2 regions of the Streptomyces sp. NPDC059009 genome follow, and region 2 is predicted to be linked to the other one. Evidence: riboswitches for the same ligand, from Rfam matches in the RefSeq annotation. Region 2 holds a riboswitch; the other holds the start of a gene.
What was found. Region 2 has a riboswitch for cyclic di-AMP ahead of ACFWYM_RS43065 (NlpC/P60 family protein). Riboswitches for the same ligand answer to the same signal wherever they lie in the genome.
Positions count from the first base shown of each region.

Region 1: it holds a riboswitch for cyclic di-AMP, as region 2 does, so the genes downstream of both, ACFWYM_RS20020 (M23 family metallopeptidase) here and ACFWYM_RS43065 (NlpC/P60 family protein) in region 2, are expected to answer to the same signal.

Region 1 is NZ_JBHYJB010000019.1:13,433-17,745, reverse strand. It holds gene ACFWYM_RS20025 (M16 family metallopeptidase) at 1-1,277, shown strand, start outside; cyclic di-AMP (ydaO/yuaA leader) riboswitch at 1,496-1,659, shown strand; gene ACFWYM_RS20020 (M23 family metallopeptidase) at 1,672-2,460, shown strand; gene ACFWYM_RS20015 (GntR family transcriptional regulator) at 2,663-3,367, shown strand; gene ACFWYM_RS20010 (HPr family phosphocarrier protein) at 3,535-3,816, opposite strand; gene ACFWYM_RS20005 (GNAT family N-acetyltransferase) at 3,993-4,313, shown strand, end outside.
Region 2 is NZ_JBHYJB010000072.1:106-4,418, reverse strand. It holds gene ACFWYM_RS43075 (M23 family metallopeptidase) at 1-179, shown strand, start outside; gene pcrA (DNA helicase PcrA) at 213-2,747, opposite strand; cyclic di-AMP (ydaO/yuaA leader) riboswitch at 3,002-3,158, shown strand; gene ACFWYM_RS43065 (NlpC/P60 family protein) at 3,166-4,313, shown strand, end outside.

The DNA.
Region 1 (4,313 bases), on a different contig from region 2:
GCCCCGGCCAGCAGGTCGTCGCCGTCGAGATCCACCTCGACGCGCCCCTGGAGGCCGAGCCCGCCGGACTCGACGGCGTGGCCACGATCATGGCGCGGGCCTTCGCCGAGGGCACCGACAAGCACTCCGCCGAGGAGTTCGCGGCCGAACTGGACCGCTGCGGCGCGACGTTGGACGCGCACGCGGACCACCCCGGCGTGCGCGTCTCCCTCGAAGTGCCCGTCTCCCGCCTTCCGAAGGCCCTCGGTCTGCTCGCCGACGCCCTGCGCGCCCCCGCCTTCGCGGACAGCGAGATCGAGCGCCTCGTCCGCAACCGCCTGGACGAGATCCCGCACGAGGCCGCGAACCCGGCCCGGCGCGCCGCCAAGGAGCTCTCCCGGCAGCTCTTCCCGGCGACCTCGCGCATGTCGCGTCCCCGTCAGGGCACCGAGGAGACGGTCTCCGGCATCGACTCGGCGGCGGTACGCGCCTTCTACGAGAAGCACGTTCGCCCCGCCACGGCGACCGCCGTCGTCGTGGGCGACCTCTCCGGGACGGACCTCGACGCGCTCCTCGCGGACACCGTGGGCGCCTGGACGGGCGACACGGCGGAGCCGTACCCCGTGCCCGCGGTGAGCGCCGACGACACCGGCCGCGTGGTCGTCGTCGACCGCCCCGGAGCCGTCCAGACGCAGCTCCTCATCGGCCGTGTCGGCGCCGACCGGCACGACCGCGTGTGGGCCGCCCAGATCCTCGGCACCTACTGCCTGGGCGGCACCCTCACCTCGCGTCTGGACCGGGTCCTGCGCGAGGAGAAGGGATACACCTACGGAGTGCGGGCGTTCAGCCAGGTGCTGCGCTCGACCGCGCCCTCGTCCTCGGAGGGGGCCGGCGGCGTCGCCATGCTCGCCATCAGCGGCTCCGTGGACACCCCGAACACCGGCCCGGCCCTCGACGACCTGTGGAAGGTCCTGCGCACCCTCGCCGCGGAGGGCCTCACGGACGCCGAGCGCGACGTCGCCGTGCAGAACCTGGTGGGGGTCGCCCCGCTCAAGTACGAGACGGCGGCGGCCGTCGCGGCCACGCTCGCCGACCAGGTCGAGCAGCACCTCCAGGACGACTTCCAGGCCCAGCTGTACCGGCAGTTGGCCGCGACGGGCACCGTGGAGGCCACCGCGGCCGTCGTGAGCGCCTTCCCGCAGGACCGCCTGGTGACCGTGCTCGTCGGGGACGCCGCGCAGATCGAGGAGCCCGTCAGGGCCCTCGGGATCGGTGAAGTGACGGTTGTCACGGGCTAGATGAACGGGCGGTCGCCGCCGAGGCGACCTCCGCAGGGCTCAGGACCCCGGTGACAGGACATGTCACCGGGGTCCTCATATGTCCGAATTAGTAGAGAGGTTGCCTGTCTGCCCTGTGGCGTGCGCTACAAAAGCCGTCTTCTGTTTGTCGATTGAAAGATGTCCCGTTTAGCGTCGGTCCGACTGTTCGTCACGCAGTACGCCGCACCCGCGGCACCGGACAGTCATCGCCGAGTCCCCGTACGGCGCGAGCCAGGGGAGCCGGGGACCCACATGTCCCCCTGGGGTGAATCGGGCACCTTGCCGCGAGGCGAGGGATCCGTAGGAGACCTTCCTGCTCCGAACCCGTCAGCTAACCCGGTAGGCGAGAGGGAAGGAAAGGATCAGCCGCTTCATGGCGTTCACCCGTGCCACCGGGAAGCACCGTCGTCCGAGCCGTCTCACCCGTACGACCGCGCAAGTAGCGGGTGTCGCCGCGATCACCACGACCGGTGTCATCGGAGGGCTCGCCGCTCCGGCGCTCGCCGCCGACGAGGCGCCCGTCGAGCACACCGGCTTCACCCAGGCCATCTCCGTCGGCGACTCGCTCGCCGACAGCATCGACGCGCAGGCCACCGCTCAGAAGGAAGCCGCCGACGCCGCCGCTGCCGCGAAGAAGGCCGAAGAGGCCGCCAAGAAGAAGGCCGCCGAGGCGAAGCGCGCGGCCGAGGCGAAGGCCAAGAAGGAGCGCGAGGCCAAGGAGCGCGCCGCCCGTGAGGCCGAGCGCAAGCGCCTGAACCGCTTCGTCTCCCCGATCGCCGGCTCGTACGTCTCGACCGCCTACAAGGCGAGCAGCGGCCTGTGGTCCTCCGGCAGCCACACCGGCATCGACTTCCACGCCGCGTCCGGTACGTCGGTCCACTCCGTCGGCTCGGGCACCGTCGTCGAGGCCGGCTGGGGCGGCGCCTACGGCAACAACGTCGTGATCAAGATGAACGACGGCACGTACACCCAGTACGGACACATGTCCTCCATCGGTGTCTCCGTCGGCCAGACGGTCACCCCCGGACAGCAGATAGGTCTCTCCGGAGCGACCGGCAACGTCACCGGCCCGCACCTCCACTTCGAGGCCCGCACCTCCCCGGACTACGGCTCGGACATCGACCCCGTCGCCTACCTCCGCTCGCACGGCATCAACGTCTGACGGCCACCGCGCACCCCGAAAGCCCCGGCTCGCCCACCGCGAGCCGGGGCTTCGCCGTTCCGGGCCCCCGAGCCTCGGAGCCTTGGCCAAAAGAAATCCATGGATTCCCGGTCGCCGTCGGAAATTCCGCGGCTCTGCAATAGAGTTGACGAGCGAGCGTCAATCGACCGCGTTTCGCGGGGATTAAGGCGGAGGTCCGGTCATGCGCATTCCCGCGCACTCGGTATGCACGGCCATTCGGGACGACATCGTGTCGGGTGTCTACGAACGGGGCGGCCGACTCACCGAGGATCTGCTCGCGCGTCGCTACGGAGTCTCCCGCGTCCCCGTGCGCGAGGCGCTGCGCACCCTGGAGGCCGAGGGCTTCGTCGTCACGCGCAGGCACGCGGGCGCGTGCGTCGCCGAACCCACCGAGCAGGAGGCCGCCGACCTCCTGGAGGTCCGCATGCTGCTCGAACCGCTGGGCGCCGCCCGGGCCGCCCAGCGCCGCACGGAGGCGCACCTGAAGGTGCTGCGCGGCCTCGTGCGGCTCGGCCAGGAGCGCGCCAGGCGGGGCCAGAGCGAGGATCTGCGCTCCCTGGGCGGCTGGTTCCACGAGACGCTCGCGCAGGCGTCCGGCAGCCCGGGCCTGACCACGCTGCTCACCCAGCTGCGGCACAAGATCGCCTGGATGTACGTGGTGGAGCCGCCGGCCGCCCCCGCCGAGTCCTGGGCCGAGCACGCGGCGATCGTCGACGCGGTGATCCGCGGCGACGCGGAGCGGGCCCGTGGCCTCACCGCGCAGCACGCGGAACGCGCGACGGCGGCGCACCGCCTCCGCTTTCCCGCGGGGCTCGGGCGCCGGCGGGGCGTCGATCGCGTGAGGGATTCGCAACATCCCGTAAACACGCTGAGCGTTCAGAATTAACGGCGCCGCCGTATACAAAGAGAAGTAATTCGCAGGGCTTGATTTGTGCTGCCCGCTTTTCGGGGTGTCCCTCTTTTCATGCCGCCCGGCCGTCACGGATGAGTGGCCCGCGGGCACGTGAAAGGGCCCGCCCGGAAATCCGGGCGGGCCCTTTCACGTATATGCGATCAGACAGTCTCGGGGAGTTCCTCGAGGCCCTCCGCGACCAGCTTCGCCAGACGGTCCAGGGCGGCGTCCGCGCCCTCGGCGTCCGACGCGAGCACGATCTCCTCGCCGCCCTGGGCGCCCAGGCCGAGCACCGCGAGCATCGAGGCGGCGTTGACGGGGTTGCCGTCGGCCTTGGCGATCGTCACGGGGACGCCCGCGGCCGTGGCCGCGCGGACGAAGATGGAGGCGGGGCGGGCGTGGAGGCCCTCGGCCCAGCCGACGTTGACGCGGCGCTCAGCCATGTGTTGCTGCCTTCCAGGTGTCTCACACTTGTCTAGACCACTATCTCATGCCGCGACAGGTGCTCCGCCGGACGTCCGTCCACGCTGTGCGTGCCGTACGTCCCGAGTCCCGGCCGCCTTTCGACCTCTCTAGCCTGCCCCGGCCCCACCGCCCGCGCGACCCGTACCCTGACCCCATGCAGACCCCGTCGGATCAGCAGTCGGACCAGCATGCGTACCCGGCCCACTGGGAGGCCGACGTGGTGCTGCGCGACGGGGGGACCGCCCGGATCAGGCCCATCACGGAGGCCGACGCCGACCGGCTGACCAGCTTCTACGAGCAGGTCTCGGACGAGTCGAAGTACTACCGCTTCTTCGCGCCCTACCCGCGCCTGTCCGCCAAGGACGTGCACCGCTTCACCCATCACGACTACGTGGACCGGGTGGGGCTGGCGGCGGTGGTGGGCGGCGAGTTCATCGCGACCGTCCGCTACGACCGCATCGACGCCAACGGCATG
Region 2 (4,313 bases):
GCCACCTCTCCACGCACAAGGTCATGAGCGGCGAGGTCAAGGCGGGTGACGTCATCGCCTTCTCCGGCAACTCGGGCAACTCCACCGGCCCGCACCTGCACTTCGAGGTGCGCCCCGGCGGCGGCTCGGCCATCGACCCGCTGCCGTGGCTGCGCAGCCACGACCTCGACCCGACGTAACTCCGGCCGCCACCAGGCGCGTTCACCTCCGGGTCACAGCTTCTCCACCGGTGCGTACCGCAGCAGCAGGCGCTTCGGCTTGGGCTCGCCGAAGTCCACCGTCGCCTCCGCGTTCGCGCCCGTGCCCTTCACTCCGACGACCGTGCCGAGACCGAACTGGTCGTGCGTGACCCGGTCCCCGACCGCGAGCGAGACCACCGGCTTCTCGTTGGCCCGGCGCGTCGCGAAGCCCTGCGGGCCGCCCGCGCGCGAGCGGGACGAGGAGAGCGAGGCGGCGACACCGGCCGCCGGTCCCGAGGAGGCCGGGGCGCCCATCGAGCCCGTGCGCTTCCAGTCCACGTGGACCTCGGGGATCTCCTCCAGGAAGCGCGACGCCGGGTTGTACGAGGGCTGGCCCCAGGCGCTGCGCATCGCGGAGCGGGTGAGGTAGAGCCGCTCCCGCGCGCGCGTGATGCCCACGTACGCGAGGCGCCGCTCCTCCTCGATCTCCTTGGTCTTGCCGAACGTGCGCATGTGCGGGAAGACGCCGTCCTCCATGCCGGTGAGGAACACCACCGGGAACTCGAGGCCCTTGGCGGTGTGCAGCGTCATGAGTGTGATGACGCCCGAGCCGTCGTCCTCCTCGTCCGGGATCTGGTCCGAGTCGGCGACGAGGGCGACGCGCTCCAGGAAGTCGGAGAGCGAACCGGCCGGGGCGGTGCCTGCGTCGGCGGCGTCCTCCGTGGCGGCGTCCTCCGTGGTGGTGCCCTCCGTGGCGGTGTCCGCCGCCTCCTCGCCCGTCCCGTTGTCCTGCTCGAACTCCAGGGCCACGGCGGCGAGTTCCTGGAGGTTCTCGATGCGGGTCTCGTCCTGCGGGTCCGTGGAGGACTGCAACTCGGCCAGGTACCCGGTCCGTTCGAGCACGGCCTCCAGGACGACGGCCGGGCCCGCGCCGGACTCGACGACCGTACGGAGCTCCTCCATGAGCGTGTTGAACCGCTTGACGGCGTTGGCGGAGCGGGCCGCCATGCCGTACGCCTCGTCCACGCGCGCGAGTGCCTGCGGGAAGGAGATCTTCTCGCGCTGCGCGAGGGCGTCGATCATCGCTTCGGCGCGGTCGCCGATGCCCCGCTTCGGCACGTTCAGAATGCGTCGCAGCGGCACCGAGTCCTCGGGGTTGGCGAGGACCCTCAGGTAGGCGAGGACGTCGCGGACTTCCTTGCGCTCGTAGAAGCGGACGCCGCCGACGACCTTGTAGGGCAGGCCGACGCGGATGAAGATCTCTTCGAAGACACGGGACTGCGCGTTCGTCCGGTAGAAGATCGCGACGTCGCCCGCCTTGGCGTCGCCCGCGTCCGTGAGGCGGTCGATCTCGTCGGCGACGAACTGCGCCTCGTCGTGCTCGGTGTCCGCTACGTAGCCGGTGATGCGCGCGCCCGCGCCCGCGTTGGTCCAGAGATTCTTGGGGCGGCGGCTCTCGTTGCGCTCGATGACCGCGTTGGCCGCGCTCAGGATCGTCTGCGTGGAGCGGTAGTTCTGCTCCAGGAGGATCGTCGTCGCGTCCGGGTAGTCCTCCTCGAACTGGAGGATGTTGCGGATGGTGGCGCCGCGGAAGGCGTAGATGGACTGGTCCGCGTCACCCACGACGCAGAGCTCGCCCGGGTCCTGGCCCTCTCCGGAGGGGCCCACCAGCTCGCGCACCAGCGCGTACTGCGCGTGGTTCGTGTCCTGGTACTCGTCGACCATCACGTGGCGGAAGCGGCGGCGGTAGTGCTCGGCCACGTCCGGGAAGGCGCGGAGCAGGTTGACCGTCGTCATGATCAGGTCGTCGAAGTCGAGGGCATTGGCCTCGCGCAGGCGCGACTGGTACATCGCGTACGCCTCGGCGAGGGTCTTCTCGAAGCCGTCGGCGGCCTGGGCGGCGAAGTCCTCCTCGTCGATCAGCTCGTTCTTCAAGTTCGAGATCTTGGCGCTGAAGGACTTGGGCGGGAACTTCTTCGGGTCCAGGTCCAGGTCGCGGCAGACCAGGGCCATCAGGCGCTTGGAGTCCGCCGCGTCATAGATCGAGAACGAGGACGTGAAGCCCAGCTTCTTGTACTCGCGGCGCAGGATGCGGACGCAGGCACTGTGGAACGTCGACACCCACATCGCGTTCGCCCGCGGCCCGACGAGCTGCTCGACGCGCTCCTTCATCTCGCCCGCGGCCTTGTTCGTGAACGTGATCGCCAGGATCTGGCCCGGGTGCACGCCGCGCTCCGCGAGGAGGTACGCGATGCGGTGGGTCAGGACGCGGGTCTTGCCGGAGCCGGCGCCCGCGACGATGAGCAGGGGGGAGCCGGCGTGCACGACGGCCGCGCGCTGGTTCTCGTTCAGCCCGTCGAGGAGCGCCGCCGGGTCGAGGACCGGGCGGGGGGCGCCGTCGCGGTAGTGCGCGTCCCGGGGCGGCGGGGGCGCGTCGAACTTCCCGCCGAACAGGTCGTCCGGAATGGGCTCCGGAGCGCTGTCCTCGGGCGGCGGCGGGGGCTCTTCCTCATGGGCCTGCGAGGGCTTGAGGTCCGCCAGGAAGCTGTCATCAAAGAGGCTGCTCATCGCCTCCCGAGTCTAGGCGGACCCACTGACAACCCGCCCCGGGTTCCGGCCACCCGCCCCACAGCACCCCCGCACCACCCGGTGCACGCGACCGGTCACGCTGCGCCACCGGCCGTCAAGGCCGCGTCTTGGCCTTCGTAAAGTCACGAAAATGTATCGGGCATATCGAACATCAACCTTCACACGGAGCACACGAGTTGGCTAGCGTGCTCCGCGGGCCGCACGTGATCCCACCGGCGAACCCCGCCGGGAACGCGCGGCCTCCGCCGAGTCCGACCCCCTCGGAGCCGGGGACCCACCAAGACCTTGGGGTGAATCGGTCCCGTACGAAGTACGGGACTGTAGGGCAGCCTTCCGAACCACCCGCCCGAACCCGACAGCTAACCCGGTAGGCGGTCTACGGAAGGAGTCGCCTCCCTTGGCGTCGCACCGCAAGCCGCGGACCCGCATTGCCGGAATACGTACCGCCCCCGCCATCGGCATCACGACGGCGGCCCTCACCTCCGTGGCCCTCCTGTCGCAGAGCGCGAACGCAGCGCCCTCCGCCCCGCAGAAGCCGAGCCTCGAAGAGGTCCAGAAGAAGGTCGACGCCCTGTACCACCAGGCGGGCGTGGCCACGCAGAAGTACAACTCGGCCAAGGAGAAGACCGAGAAGCAGCGCAAGAAGGTCGACGGCCTCCTGGACGACGTGGCCAAGCGCACCGACAAGCTCAACGACGCCCGCCAGGAGCTCGGTTCGTTCGCGGCCGCCCAGTACCGGACCGGGGCCGTCTCCGAGACCGCCACGGCGATGCTGGCCAACGACCCGCAGGGCTACTTCGACCAGAACCACCTCTCGGACCGCCTCACCGCGCGCCAGAAGAGGGCCGTCGACACCTTCCAGTCGCAGCAGGCGTCCGCGACGAAGCAGCGCACGAAGGCGGCGCAGAGCCTCAAGAGCCTGAGCCGGTCACGGGACGACCTGAGGACGAGCAAGCAGGACGTCCAGGGCAAGCTCCGCGAGGCCCGTGAGCTCCTGTCGAAGCTGACCGCCGAGGAGAAGGCGCGGCTCGCGGCGATCGAGAAGAAGAAGGAAGAGGCCGCCAAGCGCAAGGCCGCCGAGCTGGCCCGCAAGCAGCAGGCCGAGGAGGCGCGCAAGCGCAAGGCCGAGGAGGCCGCGAAGCAGAAGGAGAAGGAGCAGGAGCAGAACGACGGCTCCGACTCCGGGTCCGGGTCCGGCTCGGATTCCGGCTCCGGCTCCGGTTCGGGCAGCACGGACGGCAGCTACGCCACCAAGGCCGCCAAGGTGATCGACTTCGCCGAGGCGCAGATGGGCAAGCCGTACGTGTGGGGCGCCACCGGGCCCGACTCCTTCGACTGCTCCGGGCTCACGCAGGCCGCGTGGAAGTCCGCCGGGATCTCCCTGCCGCGCACCACCTGGGACCAGGTGAAGGTCGGCACGACGGTGAAGACCGCCGACGCCAAGCCGGGCGACCTCGTCTTCTTCTATGACGACATCAGCCACGTCGGGATCTACATCGGCAACGGCAAGATGATCCACGCCCCGAAGCCGGGCGCGAACGTCCG